DNA from 3 places in the Chryseobacterium vaccae genome. Region 1 is predicted to be linked to each of the others. Evidence: riboswitches for the same ligand, from Rfam matches in the RefSeq annotation. Region 1 holds a riboswitch; each other region holds the start of a gene.

Region 1 (5,922 bases):
GAAAGTCAATCTATACAAAGGATCTTAAAGAGAACTGAAACAGATCGTGAATATGCCGGAAAAGTCCTGGAGTTTATCAACGCTGCAGACCTTTCCAAAGTAGAAAACCCGGAATTCTGGAAATTTGTAAAAGCTGAACTCATGCTTATGACCCGGGATTACTCAGGCAGCCTTAATGAAATTGCGGGACTTGAAAAAATCCTTCCGGTAAACAGTGAAATATGGGGAAATCTGGAACTGATCAAAACCCTTAACCTTTTTGCCTGGCAGGAGCCCGGAAAAGCTATAATCCCTGAAAAAACAAAAAAGATCCTGCTTAGAAATAAGCACAACAAATATTTTATTTTTGCTTTGGGCCGAGAACTGGAATATCTGGGAAATACCGATGATGCCGCCTTTTTATACGTTTCATTGGACACCAGCCATCAGAATGACTATTTTTCTGTTTTCTATAAATCTCTCAAAAATACCAAAAAGACCTTTACAGATTATTATGCAGATTATTTTGATTACTTTGATGCGGTGTATACCTCCGGAGAGTTGAAGAGTTTTCTCAGCAAAGCAGAAACACTCAATAAAAGTGAAGATCCCTTTTACCGGGAATATCATCCTTTAAAACAAACCCAGATGAATGAGCTTTATGATCTGCTGGGAACCAAATACATTAGAGAAAATCAACTTCAGCCTGCCCTCACTGTTTTCCAGAAATTAGGTGAGGATTATTTTGACGGACAGTTTGCGCTCTGGGAAAGAGAAAAAGAAGATAATAAGGAGGCCGGTAAAATATTTGCCAAAAATCCTTTCTATGAACTGAAATACACCCCGGATTTTATTGATAAAAAAGAAAAATTCAGACTTAATAAAATCAGTATTACCAAAAAGCTGATAGAATATATAGGCAAAGCAGAAAATATCAATGAAAAAGACCGTGATTACTATTACTTTTTAATCGCCAACTGCTATTATAATATGTCACAATACGGAAATGCCTGGATGATGACAAGGTACAGCCTGAGTTCATCAGGAAACATTTCCGTTCGTGAAGATAATGAAGAGTTCAATACCGCAAATCTGGCCAAATTTTATTACGGAAAAGCATTGGAACAGGCTAAAACAGAAAAGTTCAAAGCACTCTGCCTGAGGATGCAGGGCCGATGTGAAAACTATAAACTGGATTTTAAACAGGAGGAAGCCGTAGACTATTTTTACGCTCCTGAAGGATATGAAGAGGAAAGACTTCAGAAAAATAAATATTATCAGGATCTGGCCCATAATTATGGTGATTACTATTCCGATATGATAAGCGGTTGTGATTCCTTTGCAGAGTATTTTAAAGCCAGAAGATAAAAAATCCGGCCGCTTCGAAGAAGCGGCCGGAAAAAAAACACAAATGATGAAAAAAAATAAAATTTATAGTAATACCGAAGTATTATTTTCTTAGTTCCAATATAGTGCGTTAGAACCTAACCCACCAGTCAGTGTCTTAATAATTGTTCCTGAAGTAGCAGAGTAAATAACGATTTTACTACCCGCCGTAAACCCGTTGGAGTCAGAAGTGAAAATCTTATCATTGATTACACTGAATCCGTAAAGATCAGAATAAGGATCAACACTGCTGGCAACAGTAAACAATGGTGAAGTAGGAGCTGTGGTAGCTGCCATATCCATGGTATAAACTTTAGTTCCGGAGCTGAAATAAAACTTACCATTTGAGATCTCAAGGTTCTTTGCGTCTGCAATACCTGTTAAAGTGGTAGTCTTCGTTACAGATCCTGTATTGGAGATCTGATAGATATAAGAATCTGTAGTACCTGCAGCAACAGCATAAACGTTTTGGTCGTTGGCAATCATTTTAGTGATATTTCCGTTAGGAAGTTCAATAACATCCTGAACTTCATTCGTGAAAGTATTGATATAAGTGATCTTATTTCCGTATCCGTACGAAGCATTTTGTACAAAAATCTTATTCCCAGCCTCTACAATTCTTTCAGCAGCACCCGCAGTAACAGGGATTTTTTTGATGAAAGCGTGGTCTGATATCCTATAAACACTTACATATTTATCACCTCCGAACTTATCATTGGTTACATAAATACTGTTATTGGCAAAAGCCATATAACGAGGGGCAACAAGTTCTGTGGTAATTTCACCTTTTGCTTTAAAACTCCCCCGGTTAACTATTTGTATTCTGTTGGAGTTATTTAACAAAAGATAAGCGTTGTCACCATTGAAAGTAATGCTCTGAAGAACATCACCAAGCTTTACTCCATTACTGGAAGAGAAAATATTGTCCTTTTGAGTACTAAGGTCTGCACTTAAAAACGTTACTTCTGCTGTAGGAGACTGAAATTTACCTTCATTAGCAATCAGAAAGCCGTTTCCGTAGAATGCTTCAGGCTCATCATTGTCACTGCTACAGGAAGAGATACCCAAAAGCAGGGTAAAAGCAAAAAAGAGGGATAAAAGTTTGTGTAGTTTCATAATATTTTCAGTTTTAAAAATTAATGGTTGCGTAAATACTGTAGTTTCTCTTAGGCATAGGATAATAGTATACCGTCTGGTACACAGTATCGGTAAGATTATTGACTTTAACCCCTAAAGTATATTTTTTCAGGAAGGTTGCGGAAACTCCGGTATTTAGGATGAAATAAGGATCAAGCGATGTTGCTTTACTTTCATCCGTACTCGTGTAGGTAAGACCGTTGAAAAGCCCCTGAACATACACCTTAAGGAAATCATATTGATATTCCGCTGTTCCGTTAGCTTTGTGTAAAGGAACATACATCATCTGTTTCTGGGTTTCTTTATTCACCGATTTAGAATAGGTATATCCTGCATTCAGTCTTAGCCCGTGCTTGCCCCAGTTTTTATGGAATGAAGCCTGTGTTTCCAGACCATAAGATTCAACTTTGTAGGTATTGAAAGCTCCCCAGTATCCGTAAGGAGTCGGAAGCCAGTTGATATAATCCTTAATATCCATATAATAGGGACTCAAGGTAACTTTAAAATTACCAAAGAGGAACTCATGGTTCATATCGAGGTTGATGGAAGTTTCCGGTTTTAAATCACGGTTTCCGCCGGGCTGCCAGTAAAGATCATTAAATGATGGGAATCTGAAGTTTTTGGAAACACTTATCCCGGCATGATACCATTTCAAAGCATTCCATTTTCCTGAAAAGGAATACAGAAGCGGAGAAGAAATATCCTCAATGAAATTCTGCTTTACACCGGCTTCAAAACGGAGATCCTTTGTTGTAAAATACCTGATAATACCTGCTATAGATCCCACATTTCGACTGACCTTATCCAATCCCGATTCATAACCTTCCCCTTTATTGATCTGGAATTCCCCAATCGCATTGATATTGATCTTTGGAGTGATAAAATAATTGAAATCGTTCTTGAATATATAATTTTTTCCTTCGGCTCCGCTCGTTTTCGGACGGGTAATATCCCCGAAATACTGGAAATTATCCTCCGTATAAGAAGCCTTTAAACTATTGGAAAGATTCGTTGTATTAATATCCCAGGAGATAAGACTTCTTAAAGTCTGAGCGTTGTATTTGGTCTTATTTCCGTTAGGTTCAAAAATAGGGTAGTGCTGGGACGCATCGAAGATCTGGTTCTGCCATGAAATGGTCTGATGGTCCGCAATCTTATAGGAAGCCCCAATATTAAAGGCCGTATTGTAATATTTTCCGTTGAGATTATTATAGGGAGAACTTCCTGTTACAAATTCTGGAACCTTATAATCATTTTCACTGATCACATAGCTGCCCGATGCTTTGAAACTGAATTTTTCATTGCTGTAAGAAGCTTTGACAAAATTATTATAAGTCCCGAAAGAAGCAGCCTCCGAATATAAGGAAGCCCCAAATCCTCTGTTGAATTCCAGATTATTATTAAGATGGATACTGCCGCCAATGGCAGAACTTCCATACTGTACACTTCCTCCTCCTGCTTTCACTTCAAGCTGGTCATAGCCATAAAGCGGAATATTATTCACATCCCCTTGTCCTAAAAAAACAGAGTTGATGTTGATTCCGTTCCATACAAAAGCTGTGTGGCCGGCACTCGTTCCCCGAAAAGACGGTGAAGAAACAGCACCACGGCCATTCTCCTTCATATAAATCTGTGACTGGAACCGTAAAAGCTCAGAAAGACTAGTGGAATTCTTCTCAATATCTTTTGGAGTAATCGTATTGACGTGATGAAACAGTTTAACTTTGCTCATCTGGTTGTCAAATACATAAATGGTATCAATGGCCTTCTCCTGTCCTAAAAGAAAGCTGCCATATGACGAACAAAGCAGTAATAAAGATCTTTTTATATCCATACTAATTTCACTTTTCCTCCGAAAGCAATCTGTTTTTAGTTAGTATTCTGGCAGGTCTCCTGACTTTCGCGTTCTGCACCTTCCCGTATAAACAGTGGTTTGTTGCAGAAACTCTCATTGCGATTTACAGTTGCGGGGACAGTTTGGGTTTTTCACCCAATTCCCTATTATTTCCAATATGCTGGAAACCAAAATTTTTGCAAAGATAAGTTTTTAAATGTATTGGACAACAGGACAGAAAGATGAAACGATAAATGGGAAAACAGGCAGAATTCTATCAGATCCCATAGATTACGTAAATTTTTTGTTGGTTTGATATAATATCGTAATAAATTTAATTATTATCGTGTTTTAAGGTGTAAGAAAATCAAATATTTTCATCCGTTTTACAATCAAATATTTTAAGAGCTAACACAGCCGAAGGCTAATCCACCACTTCATCGAGTCAACGGAGTTGATTCCATCCTTAGCTCCCTAAAATCAAAAGGATCCAGAATAAGGCTTTGCGTGACAAAAAAATATCAAAAGAAGTAATACAAATTAGATTTCCCACAGATTGCACAGATTTTCCAGAAAAAGATCTGCGTCATCTGTGAGATTTGTGGGAACAATATGTATGAAGGTTTTGAAAAGCGATACTTTAAAAATCTGCAAAACCAGATGATCTACGAGCGTGAAATTTTCTCGGATTGATCAGGTTTTTCACCAAGAATTTAAATGAATTTCTATAGGTAAAGCTTTAAACTTTCATATGAAAGCGGTAAAATCTTTTGTGGTTAAAAAAGTTTTATTGCCACAGATACAGATACTTTATTAGTGAATTCGTGGCAAAAAACAACAGATCTTCCATCCAGATTTTGAAATTCTTATCAGCTTTTACAAAAACGATGAATCAAAATAAAACGGAAGCAAATCTTTAATCGCATGTACTTTAAAAACTTCCTCGTTCATACTTGAAAAATAAAGTTCTATATTTTCGTTCTGTTTGGTTTCAAATTCTATTAAACTCTGACGGCAGGCTCCACATGGTGGGATCGGAGGATTTTTCTCATGAAATTCCTTAGGTCCGCCCACTACAAAAATCTTTTCTATTTTAACATCCGGAAAATTGGCGGCTACCCAGAAAAGTGCTGTTCTTTCTGCACACAATCCTGATGGGAAGGCTGCATTTTCCTGGTTGTTACCCGAATAGATTTCTCCGTTTTCAAGAAGTACGGAACAGCCTACCAGAAACTGGGAGTAAGGTGCGTAGGCATTTTCGCGGGCCTGCTTGGCTCTTTCGAATAATTTTTTTTCAATATCGCTCAGTTCGCTGCTGTTTTTAAAATACTCGTAACTGATCTGTAGGTCTTTTTTCATATATTGTACGACTAAAAAAGGGGGGCTAAAATTAGTTCTTTTTAATCAGGTGGGCAATATTTTTTGCTCATTAGATCATTAACCTGAAATTCAAAAGATTAAAATGCTTTATACACCAATAAAATTCAGAAACGTTGAAGTAAAAAACCGTTGGGTGATGTCACCAATGTGCATGTATTCCTGTGAAAACGGACTGGCCAATGACTTTCATTTTGTACATTACGGAA
Region 2 (5,922 bases), 1.1 Mb from region 1:
TGGTTGGGAGGAAGAATACACACATGGGTTACATGGGGGAAGTTTGCTGCACCTTGAGATACCTCTATTGTTAAATTTGTACCCTCAAAATTTTGATATTTTTCTTCTAATTCAAGTTTAAAATTATTAAGAGCTTTTTTTACATTATTTAAAATAGGATTGTCGGTCTTTATGGTTTGGCTTTTTACAATAGGATTATTTTGCCTGAATTCACAGATTTGATTAAAATAATTAGTCATTAGATTTTTAAAACGAAACTAATAATTTTTTATTTATTTACAAACAAGATGAATTTTTTAAACCCCAATCAATTGAAAACAAGAGTTCGGTCTCTATTTTATCTAAAATGAATAATTCTCCTGATAATCTGACATATCAATAATATTCCGAGATAAACCAATATAAAGGCCCACTTTATTCAATAGGAGCGGGCTTTAGCCCGCTCCCAAAAAAACAAAAAATCCTTCGGCTTTAGCCAAAACCTAAAACCAATGATTCCCTAGTTTCTCCCTTGCCACATACTCCGCACTCGCTTCCTTTGCAGCCCCCACCATGGCAATCAGAGCCTTTTCCGTTTCATCCCAGTGTCTTGTTTTCAGACCACAGTCAGGGTTTACCCAAAGCTGCTGTGCCGGAATTACGGCTTGTGCCTTATTCAACAATTCTACCATTTCTTCTTTGGACGGAACTCTTGGAGAATGAATATCATAAACTCCTGGACCGATCTCATTCGGATATTTGAAATCAGCAAAGGCATGCAGCAGTTCCATCTGGCTTCTGGAACATTCTATGGTGATTACATCGGCATCCATATCCGCAATATTCTGGATAATGTCATTAAATTCAGAATAGCACATATGCGTATGAATCTGAGTAGCATCTTCCACGCCGCTGGCAGAAATTCTAAAGGCTTCTACTGCCCATTTCAGGTAACTTTGCCAGTCGGATTTCCTCAACGGAAGACCTTCACGAATGGCGGGTTCATCAATTTGGATAACCCTGATGCCTGCTTTCTCCAGATCGGTTACCTCATCACGGATAGCCAGAGCAATTTGTTTGCAGGTAAGAGAACGGGGCTGATCATCCCGTACAAAAGACCATTGAAGGATGGTTACAGGACCTGTCAGCATTCCTTTTACCCATTTCGTAGTTAATGATTGGGCATATTGTGACCAATAAACGGTCATAGGATGAAGTCGGTGGACATCTCCATAAATAACAGGCGGTTTTACACACCGGCTTCCGTAGCTTTGTACCCAACCGTTTTGAGTGAAGGCAAATCCGGAAAGCTGTTCTCCGAAATATTCCACCATATCATTCCGCTCAAATTCTCCGTGAACGAGTACATCAATTCCTGTCTTTTCCTGCCAGCGGATTGTTCTTTCCGTTTCTTTTTTCAGTAGTTCATCGTAATGTCCGGCAGTGAGTTCCCCTTTTTTGAATTTCGCTCTCCAGCTTCTTACTTCTTTGGTCTGAGGAAACGAGCCAATGGTTGTTGTTGGGAACAATGGAAGTTGAAGGACTTTCTGTTGGACTTCTTTTCTGATGTTGAACGGATTATTTCTCTGTGCATCTGCTTCAGTGGTTACGGAAATGCGGTCTTTAACTTCCTGATGATGAATAAGCGTTGATACTTTACGGTTTTCCAGTGCTTTCCTGTTTTCAGCTAATACCTGCAAAGTATGATAATCCGGATTTTCTGAAGCTAGCTTTTTCAAAACAGCGATTTCTCCAATCTTTTGTTTGGCAAAAGCCATCCATTGTTTAATTTCAGGAGACAAAACTTCTTCATTAGTTTCCGAGTCAAGATCGAAAGGAACATGGAGGAGCGAACAGGAAGGCGCAATAAAGACCCGTTCTGATCCGATTTCACTGACCGCTTTTTTAATCCAGTGAAGCGATCTTTCAAAATCGTTTTTCCAGATATTTCTTCCGTCCACAACTCCAAGAGAAAGGCTTAATGTGGTAGGAATTGCCTGTAAAACGTCATCCAACTGCTCAGGACAGCGCACTAAATCAATATGCAAAACATCTGTCGGAAGGGAAGAAGCCAGAGAAAGATTGTCTTTTAATCCTTCAAAATAAGAGGCAATGATCAGTTTAAGATCCGGAAACTGTTTTCTGATTTCACCATAAATATAGTGATACGTTTCTTTTGCTTTTTCATTTAAATCCAAACCGAGGAACGGTTCATCAAACTGAATGTATTCTGCACCGTGGTGTTCTAGCTCTTTTAAAATTTCAATATAAACAGGCAAAAGATTTTGAGCCAGATCCAATTTGTCGAAATCTTCTTCTTTTTCTTTACCCAAAAGCAGGTAAGTAACCAATCCGATAATGACAGGTTTCGCATTAATCCCGGATTGTTTGGCACGGATAAATTCTTTGATGATTTTATCGGAAAATAATCTGAAATTCTGGTTTTTCCTGAATTCAGGAACGATATAATGATAATTGGTGTCAAACCATTTGGTCATTTCCATGGCAGTGATGTCCAGACCGTTTTTCTGATAGCCTCTGGCCATAGCAAAGTAAAGATCAAGCTCTGAGTAAGATTCTTCAGAAGCAATAGCCTGATAACGTTCCGGAATGGCTCCAACGGTAAGCGTCATATCCAATATCTGATCATAATACGAAAAATCATTACACGGAATAAGATCGATGCCTGCTTCCTGCTGGATTGTCCAGTTGGCTTGGCTGATGGTTTCCCCGGTTTCCAGCAATTGTTGCAATGATGTTTTACCTGCCCAATATTGTTCACAGGCTTTTTTGAGTTCTCTGTTGCTGCCAATACGCGGGCAGCCAAGTAGGTGTGTTTGCATTTTCTTTCAAACTTTTAAATTAAACAATGGTTTAAAAGCTCTTTTGAATGCTTCGCTATGCCGCCGCGGAAAGAAAATAAAGGAAACGCAGAGATACAAAAAGGACGTAATTTTCCTGTTAACGGTAGAATACGTTCAAAGTATCATCTGTATGACCCAAAGCTTCAGACCGCGGAAGCATTGTCAATCCGGAACAGGCAGGTCTCCTGGCTTGCAGCGGCATCTGTCATCCTTCCCGCTTTTGGCAGTGGATATGCTGGGACAGAAACCTTTGGTATGCTGCTTACAGTTGCGCGACAGCTCGTGATTTTCACACGATTCCCTATTAATCTACGCTACGTAAAACCTCTTCCGTTTTGATGAAGTATTATAAAGAACAAAATAGGGGATAAAGATATAGAATTAAGATAATTGATTGGCTGTATTTTGAAAATTTAGAATAATATTTTGAATTGATCTTATTATAAAGCTGAATATTCTGTATTTTTGAAAAAAATGACCGTAAAAAGAATATTATCCTGTGGAAAGACTTGATGAAAAGGATCTTCAGTTGCTGAGAATCCTGCAAAAGAATGCAAAACTGACCGTTAAAGAGCTGGCAAAAGAAATTAACCTGTCTCCGTCACCTGTTTTTGAACGGGTCAAAAGATTAGAACAGGAAGGTTATATCAAGCATTATGCAGCTGTTCTGGAAGCTGAAAAGCTGAACAGGGGTTTTACGGTTTTCTGCCAGATTAAGCTGAAAATTCATGACAGAGCTGTCGGAAATAAGTTTGTAAAAGACATCCTTAATATTGAAGAAGTAGCGGAATGTTACAATATCTCCGGCGATTTCGATTTCCTGCTGAAAGTTCAGGTAAGGGATATGAAACATTATCAGGATTTTGTCTTCAATACATTGGGATCGGTAGATTCTATCGGAAGCACACACAGTACTTTTGTAATGGCGGAGGTAAAAAATACCCATGGGGTTTCCATATAAATATTATAAAGGACAATATTATTTGCTCCTGACTTCCAGAATATTTTCTACAGGTTGCTCCGGATGTTCAAGATAAACTTTATTCATATCGACTTTTCGCAGCCAATCAGAAACTTTAAAACTCCGTAGCGGCAATTCTGTTGAATCTTTATTGATCTCAAAGCTCAGGCTTTTAATGGTATTTCCTCCACCGAAGGATTGTCCCCAGAACTTGTTTTTATCATAGCTGATAAGACGGTTGTCCAGATTTTTACCTTCTGTATCATAAACTTCCGGACGGGTATAGGTTTTATCAAAAGTCCATTGGGTAATATACCCGATTCCGTTAGAGTCAACTGTTAATTCATTTTTACTGAGTTTTGAAAGCACAAGATTGATTTCTCCGGAATATCCTTTGGGAACAATAATTTTTAAGGTTGGGGAATATAGTTTATAACATGAAACTATTAAAACAGGAATTGATGTTAAAAAAACAATTGATATAAATTTAGTTTTGCGGAATATAAGGCTCAATATAAAGGACAGAAACAAAATCAGCCCTATAACCATAACCAGTATAACGACAGAAACAAATATTCCCGAAAACAAACCCCCTCCCGGCATATCTTTCAGCTGGTATAAAAAATAGAGCAGTAAGAAGGCTGATAAAACAGGAGAAATTCTCTTTACAGTGTTCATACAGGTTTCGTTTTTAACAAATTTAAGCCAAATGTTCAGAAAGAACAATCGTTAAGGGTACTTAAAATCTTCAGTATAATTAGGATGGATTTTCGAATTAAGATCTGCTTATTAAAAATCTTTAATTTTTTCCTTAATGAATCTTAACACTTAAAGGCTCTTAATGTTTCAAAGAAAATTTAAGTCGTTTTTTATGATTTAAAAAGACTCATACAGATGTTTATTAATCTTAAAATAAATGAGCTGTCTTTTAAAGTCAATAATCGTATTGAATTTCTTCAGGAATTTATTTCCGAAAAAGCCGGCCATTTTCTCTGTGGCATCAATACCTTCTTTAGAGCTTGAAAGAGTAACCGGAATATTATAAAGAAACTTTTGGGCAAATTTCAGGGAAGGGCAGAGTACAACGGGCATTTCATATACGGAACCGTCCGAGCCTTGAGCGGTTGCTTTTCCTATTGTTTTCATGATGTTTGCCAAAGCATTTTTCCTGGCAAAAGGGGAAGCAATGGTCAGCGCATCATCTGCACCGCTGTCAAGACCAAATAATCCAGAATATTCTTTGCCGTTGACTGTGAAACTGCTTTCTACAGCCGGATAATCATTCACCATGTGAAGTTTCATTTTTTCATATCCCGTAAAATCAATGGTTGTGCTGTTTTCGTCGTGAAACTGGATCTCCTTTTTATGGTAATCGATTTCAATAATCTTTCCTTTCATCAGGTCTGTGCCGAAAACGCCATCAAAATGATCAGTTTCATAAGGGATCAGAGTGAACAGAACATCCTTTTTTTCCATATCTCCCAATTGTACAGTGTTATGACTGCTGTGTTCAACAGAGTTTGTTCCATTAGAACCCTGATTGACAGATTTACCATCAATGATAAGATCTGGTTTTTTCTTTGCTTGCATATTGATAACAGAACCGTTGGCACCGGTATCCAATAAAAACTTTATATTGTCGGTTTTGTTGACTTTACAATAGATATAGATTGAATGATCTTCCAATGAAAACGGGATAATAACCGGGCTATTTTGTGCTGTTATTCCAATACTGATCAATGCTGCTAAAAAAAGATAAAAGAATTTCATAACGTTCTGTTTACCGGCGAAAATAGAGGTAATTATCACCTTTGCAAAAGAAGAACTTACCATTAACCTTTCCTTAACCGTGTTATTAACATTCATTGTTATTTTTCGGATGTTAATAAAAAAACAGCACCCGATCAGGTACTGTCTCTGTTATTTAAAATTTTCTAAACCAAAGGCTATGGTTCCTCACAATCCATCTTCAGTTTCGTAAATATCTTATCAAAAGTTTTATAGATGGTTCCTTCTTCATCTACAGCCGGCCTGAAGCTGTTATTGGCGCAATTATGAAATGAAATACTGATCAGGTCAATTAATGCATAATCATCTTTTTGCGGATCATTGAACTTC
Region 3 (5,922 bases), 2.8 Mb from region 1:
ATCTCAGTTTTATTGTTGATTTGGTGAATTATTTGATTTTTTTAATTCCGTATATGTTTAATATTCGTACATTTAGGTAAAATATTTATAAAAAGGATTATTATGAAGAAAAAATTACTATTTATTAGTTTGTTGGTTGCAAGTCTTTCTTATTCGCAGGTAACAATAGGTTCAGGAACGAGAGTTGATTCCAACGTAGGCTTATCAGCTCCTATATCGATTTATTATGGATACAGTTTGTCTCAGCAGCTTTATCTAGCCAGTGAGATCGGAGGTCCGATGATGATTCAGCAATTAAAATTCTATACAAAAACGGCTCCGTCTGCATTGAATAATACAGGAGAAATAGAGGTCTGGATCGGTCACACCGCTTTGAATGGATTCCAGAATACCGTAAGCACCACCGGAGCAGGATGGATTCCTATAGCACAGCAGCAAAAATCACTTACAAGCGGAAGTGTTTCCATCAATGGAAATGAAATTACACTTATTTTAGATACCCCATTTTCCTACAATGGTACAGATAATCTTGTGATTACGGTGGATGAGAATCTGCCAGGAGATGACGGATCAAATTATCCCTTCTACCAGACTGCCGATTATACCGAGGATATGACACTCATCAACAGGAATGATGATGACAATCCTGATCCTGCCAACCCTCCGATGAACTATACAGGACCGTCTTCTACCTCCACAACCCAGGCACAGTCTAAAAAGTACAAGCCTATTCTTACGCTGATTGGTCAGAATTTAGGAGTAGCAGAAGTAAAAACAATCGGAGATGCAGAAGTTTCTCCTAATCCTGCTTCTGATTTTGTTACAATCACAAGCAAACGTTCTGTGAATTCTGTGGATATATTAGATCTAAACGGAAGAAGAATGAACAACTCAGGATTAATGGACAATAAAATAGATGTGAGTAACCTGTCTTCCGGAATTTACTTTCTGAGAATCAATTTTAAAGACGGATTGAGCACAACTAAAAAAATAGTCAAAAAATAACGACAGTTGTTTTTTTGTATTTTAATAGAGAGTTTCGGGCGGCCGGAGGCCGCCCGAAACTTTTTCCTCAAAATTTATAATCTCTTCTACTTAAGAAATCCCTTGTAACGATTCAACTATTTTAAAGTCTAATTAAAATAAAAATGGATTTTGATTTAAGTTCTATAAGGAAATATTATCTGTTTAAAAGCCATGATAATAGAGTATTTCAGAATATTCCGGATGAAACGGCTGAAGATTTAAATCTTGATTTCCTCTTTTTTAAACTGGATCAGACAAAATCCAAAATAGGGAGGCAGTATTTTTACTCCAAACTGAGGATCATCCCTCAAAATAAAGATCCTTTCTTTGACCATTACATGGACTACTGCAGTGAAAATAAAACGGATATTATTGAGAAAGAACTCGAAAAACTGAATAAATTTCATGATTATGAAATCATTGATCTGATTGAAAACAGAATTTTTATTAATCAGAAATACCTTAATTACGCAAAACTTTCACTCACCTTACTCTGTATTATCCTGGTCTGCGGTATTTTTGTGAAGCCTGTTCTCGGATTTATTGTTCCCTTGTTTTTAGTCAATGCTTATTTTCATTATGCCAATAAAAGCTATGTGGAATATTACAATGCGATTATTTCCAGATTATATACTGCCATTATAGTAGCGAAAAATATAAGCAAAACAAAGGCTCTGGCGGAAGAATATAAGACCATTGATCTCAAAAGATTAGTGCGGGTCATATGGTCGGCAAATGCAGCACAACAATTGGCGAAAAATGAGTTTCTGATCGTTTTCTGGTTATTACTGGAAATTGCCAGGATCACCTGCAATCTTGAGATTTTCGGATTCAGCAGGAACGTAAATATTCTGAATGCTTCCAAAGACAATCTGCTGAAAATTTATGAATATATCGGTAAAATCGATACTGCTGTAACCCTCTCTGAAATTAAGCATCAATATACGGTTTGCAGACCGGTTTTCAGTGAAAAGAAAGAAATAAAGGCAGAGAAAATTTATCATCCTCTGATTGATGACTGTGTGAAAAATGATCTGCATATTTCAGATTCCGGTATTGTTCTTACGGGATCAAATATGTCCGGTAAAACAACCTTTATGAGAAGCCTGGCTGTTAATGCACTGATGGCTCAGCTATTCGGATTTTGCTTTGCAGATGCTTATGAAGCTCCTTTCATGAAGATCTTAACCTCAATTTCAATTAAAGACGACATTAATGAAAACAAAAGTTATTATCTGGAAGAAGTATTAAGAATCAAAGATTTCTTTAATGAAAAAGAAGGTTTTAATCTGATCCTGATTGATGAAATTTTTAAAGGTACGGGAACCAAAGAAAGAATAGCCATAAGTAAAGCTGTTTTAAAAGCCATGAACTCTGAGCGAAACTTAATCTGCATTACCACCCATGATCTGGAAATAGCCCATTTCCTGGAAAAAAATAATTATGCCTTGTACTATTTTTCGGAAGAAATACAGGAAGATAAACTGAGGTTTACTTATCAGCTGAACCAGGGAGTCAATCAAAAACCAAATGCCATAAGAATTTTGAAAATGTACGGGTACCCCGAAGAACTCATCAAAGAGTCCTATACCTATCTTGAATAATTATGGCAATGGAATGCTTTTATAGAATACGGATCGGTTTCTTGAATTCATCGATCGCTACAAAAGTGAAATCACCAACAATTGCTCTTTCTCTTTCGTAAGAATACATCTGTTCCGTGTAGATTTCTACATTCACCTTCATACTGGTCTTTCCGACGTAAGATACTTTTCCGATCAGTTCTACAATCGTACCGGCAGGAATAGGCTTTTTAAAATCAATTTTGTCGCTGCTTACCGTGACCACTCTTTTACGGGCAAAACGGGTTGCCGTAATAAAAGCTACCTCATCCATCAGCTGCATGGCCGTACCTCCGAAAAGAGTATCATAATGATTCGTAGTGTTGGGGAAAACCGCTTTAAAAATCCTGGTTTCGGATGCTTCAATTCTTTCTTCTGTAGTCATATTTCATTATTAATTAAAGCGAGATGAAATAAATTAAAACAACAGAACAATAACAGGAATCATAGGAATTCCTGAAACAATTCATCGGATCAATAAACTTCAAATCGCGAAAGTTTTTTGTTTAAAGAAAAGGCAGGTCTCCTGACTTGTAACATCTTTTATCTCCTTCCCGTGCCCTGCACAGTGGATCTTTTGATAAAAAATTCAGTTACTTACAGTTGCGCGACAGTCCGTGATTTCCACACGGTTCCCTTTTAATCTGCGTAAAGCAGAACCAGTTTCTATGATGAATAAGTACAAAACTTTTTCAGTTGCAAAAATAAGGATAATACAGAGAAAAACAGCAATTATTCCGGATTATTATAAATGATCTGGCTCATTACCCTTCCTTCCTTGATCGTCCAGAGGGTAGTATACCTGTTTTCACCGGATCCGTTAATCATGTAGAGATAGATATGGTCGTTATCAAGAGCGGTTACACCAATATTGTTGAAATCCATGGTAGGTTGGAACATATTTTTAATCGCTTCACGAACAAAAACAGAACCTCTTCCCGGCTGCTGTACTCTGATTGATTTGATTTCAGTCATTCCTTCTGGAATTTCATTTTTGATACCCCACGGCTTTACTTTATCAATGGTAAGAATTTTTCCGTCAGCATCTTTTTCCTGCTTACGATAGCTTGCGTTGGAAGGATATACATCAATCACCACTTTGGTTCTTTGAGAGGTAGGGATCTTAGGATTGCTGTTGTCTGTGAAAATTAAAGATTTCCCGTTTTTAGATTTGGTAGGGGTAAAAGCAGGAAGCTGATCAACAAAAGAAATACGTCCTTTGTTTACCATTCCTTCTTTGTCAAGGGTTTCATACCTTACAAAAGGTTTATCATCATCTTGTTTTTCAGGATATTTAATCCAGATCCATTCCGTTTCTCCCGGAGCCGGTTTTACATAAACAAACACGTCCCCTTTACGCATACGGATCTTATCTACAATCTTTCTGTAATCCTCTTTGTGTACACGTACATTGGCATAACCTTCCTCAGCTTTTACAACACCGAAAGGAACTTTATTCTGCCCTTTAACAAATGCTAAAGAAAAAATACTGAAAGCGGAGAGATACAATGCCTTGTTTACAGAAATCATGATGAAATTTTTTTGACCCTCAAATATATAAATTAAAAACTTTTCGGAAGATAATTAAATTGTTTCAGTTCTTCAAAATCTTTGATTTTTCTCAAATAGGTTTGGGCGAGAAAGTAAATATCATCAGCCATCCTGAATAGAGGTTCATAATTGTGATCAGAAATAATAATGCCTTTATAGGCTGACTGCCTTTTGATGATTCTTTCCATTTCATCACAGAATTTAGGAGAAATCCCGCTGAAAGGTTCATCCAGCAAAATAAAATCAGCTTCAGAATAGAGGATAAGTAGTGTTTCTACGATTCTTTTTTCTCCCCCGGAAAGATCCCTGGTTGTCTCCTCTAAAAAGGGTTTCATCATATTAAGATGATAAAGTTTTTCCCTATTTTCTTCATTACAGAACAGTGAAATTAAGTTTTTTATCCTGATATTTTTCGGAAGGAAAAAAGTACGCTGAGGCAGGTAAGCAATTCTGCTTTTCCGGTCAGACAGGGTTTTGAGAATGGTGTCATTATATTTAATAAACTGGGTATCACCTTTTATTGTTCCGAACATGATCTGGAGCAGCGTAGACTTTCCTCCGCCCGCCGGGCCGATAATTCCTGAGATTTTCCCGGTTTCACAGCTTAGAAAAACATCCTGAAGAATTTTTTTGGTACCGAAAGATTGGGTTATACTGTCTGCATGAAGCCTGTTTACCATAATCCTGAGAGCATTTTTACAATTAAACTTAATGATAAAGTGAAGACCCAGAGGAATATTCTTGAAAATCCAAAGTTCGCATAAAAGAAATATTCACCTTTTAACCTTATTTCATAGATGAAAAAATGAAGCAGGGGAAGAATCAATAGAAAACATAGTCCGAAATTTCCAATGCTGAATCCACTTAAAAAACAAACCAGCAGAGAAAATAATACCGCCGGAAACAGAAGTTTGTAATAAAAGATCCAGAGAACCCTGATGTTTTTATCCATATTTCAAAAATACAAAGAAAAGTGTCTGTATATAACCATAATATAGGACCCATGCTTTAAAAAATGTAAAAATATTTGATTTTTTAGTGTAATTTTAAGGTGAAAATTCAATAACCATTGACTATGAGAAAAAAACTACTTTTTATGCTCCTGCTTTCTACAGGAACAATGCTGCTTCAGGCCGCAAAAATTACCGGAAAAGATATTTTCGTAAACAGCTTCAAAACACCTGTTAATGTTATGGTATCTAATATCGGAGCAACCTCAGCAGATGTCACCTGGGATCCGGTACCTGGCGCGACCAGTTATAACGTGAGATTCAGACCTGTAGGTAACTCTGTATGGGTAATGGCGGTAGTCACTTCCGGAGCTGCTGCTTATCAGATTACCTCTCTTACCCCCTGTACGGCCTACGAAGTTCAGGTTGCTGATGGAAATACCCCTTTTTCAGCTTCTGTATTTTTTTATACAGGGCTTAATTACTGTTCCACAGGATCTACAGATTCAAGTATTATGCATATCTCTAATGTTACAGTCATTCCTTACGGAGGAGTGCCCCAGATGAACAGTTCTTCCGGACCTTCCCAATATACTGATTACCGATATGATTCGTCAAGAAGAGTACAGCTGTCTGTTGGAAGCCCTGTCAATACCCTTGCAGTAGCCTTGGGTTGGACAGCTCCGCAAAGTACAGTAAATGTAACAGCCTGGATAGATTTTAATGCCAATGGAGTTTTTGAAGCCTCTGAAAAAGTGATGACACAGTCTGCT

What was found. A riboswitch is a leader RNA that binds a small molecule or an ion and turns the genes downstream of it on or off. The one in region 1 is predicted to bind cobalamin.
Region 2: linked by a shared signal. The riboswitch ahead of metE (5-methyltetrahydropteroyltriglutamate--homocysteine S-methyltransferase) and the one ahead of FW768_RS09190 (TonB-dependent receptor plug domain-containing protein) in region 1 are both predicted to bind cobalamin.
Region 3: linked by a shared signal. The riboswitch ahead of FW768_RS22015 (acyl-CoA thioesterase) and the one ahead of FW768_RS09190 (TonB-dependent receptor plug domain-containing protein) in region 1 are both predicted to bind cobalamin.

What each region holds. Positions count from the first base shown of each region.
Region 1 covers NZ_VSWH01000001.1:2,031,980-2,037,901, reverse strand. The annotation lists gene FW768_RS09200 (hypothetical protein) at 1-1,347, shown strand, start outside; gene FW768_RS09195 (YncE family protein) at 1,438-2,481, opposite strand; gene FW768_RS09190 (TonB-dependent receptor plug domain-containing protein) at 2,495-4,336, opposite strand; cobalamin riboswitch at 4,369-4,544, opposite strand; gene cdd (cytidine deaminase) at 5,213-5,695, opposite strand; gene namA (NADPH dehydrogenase NamA) at 5,799-5,922, shown strand, end outside.
Region 2 covers NZ_VSWH01000001.1:950,050-955,971, reverse strand. The annotation lists gene FW768_RS04385 (HNH endonuclease) at 1-239, opposite strand, end outside; gene metE (5-methyltetrahydropteroyltriglutamate--homocysteine S-methyltransferase) at 483-2,822, opposite strand; cobalamin riboswitch at 3,002-3,187, opposite strand; gene FW768_RS04375 (Lrp/AsnC family transcriptional regulator) at 3,343-3,804, shown strand; gene FW768_RS04370 (hypothetical protein) at 3,823-4,482, opposite strand; gene FW768_RS04365 (retropepsin-like aspartic protease) at 4,681-5,574, opposite strand; gene FW768_RS04360 (hypothetical protein) at 5,751-5,922, opposite strand, start outside.
Region 3 covers NZ_VSWH01000001.1:4,794,502-4,800,423, forward strand. The annotation lists gene FW768_RS22005 (T9SS type A sorting domain-containing protein) at 103-1,005, shown strand; gene FW768_RS22010 (MutS-related protein) at 1,149-2,630, shown strand; gene FW768_RS22015 (acyl-CoA thioesterase) at 2,650-3,033, opposite strand; cobalamin riboswitch at 3,148-3,328, opposite strand; gene FW768_RS22020 (hypothetical protein) at 3,381-4,178, opposite strand; gene FW768_RS22025 (ATP-binding cassette domain-containing protein) at 4,211-4,879, opposite strand; gene FW768_RS22030 (GEVED domain-containing protein) at 5,275-5,922, shown strand, end outside.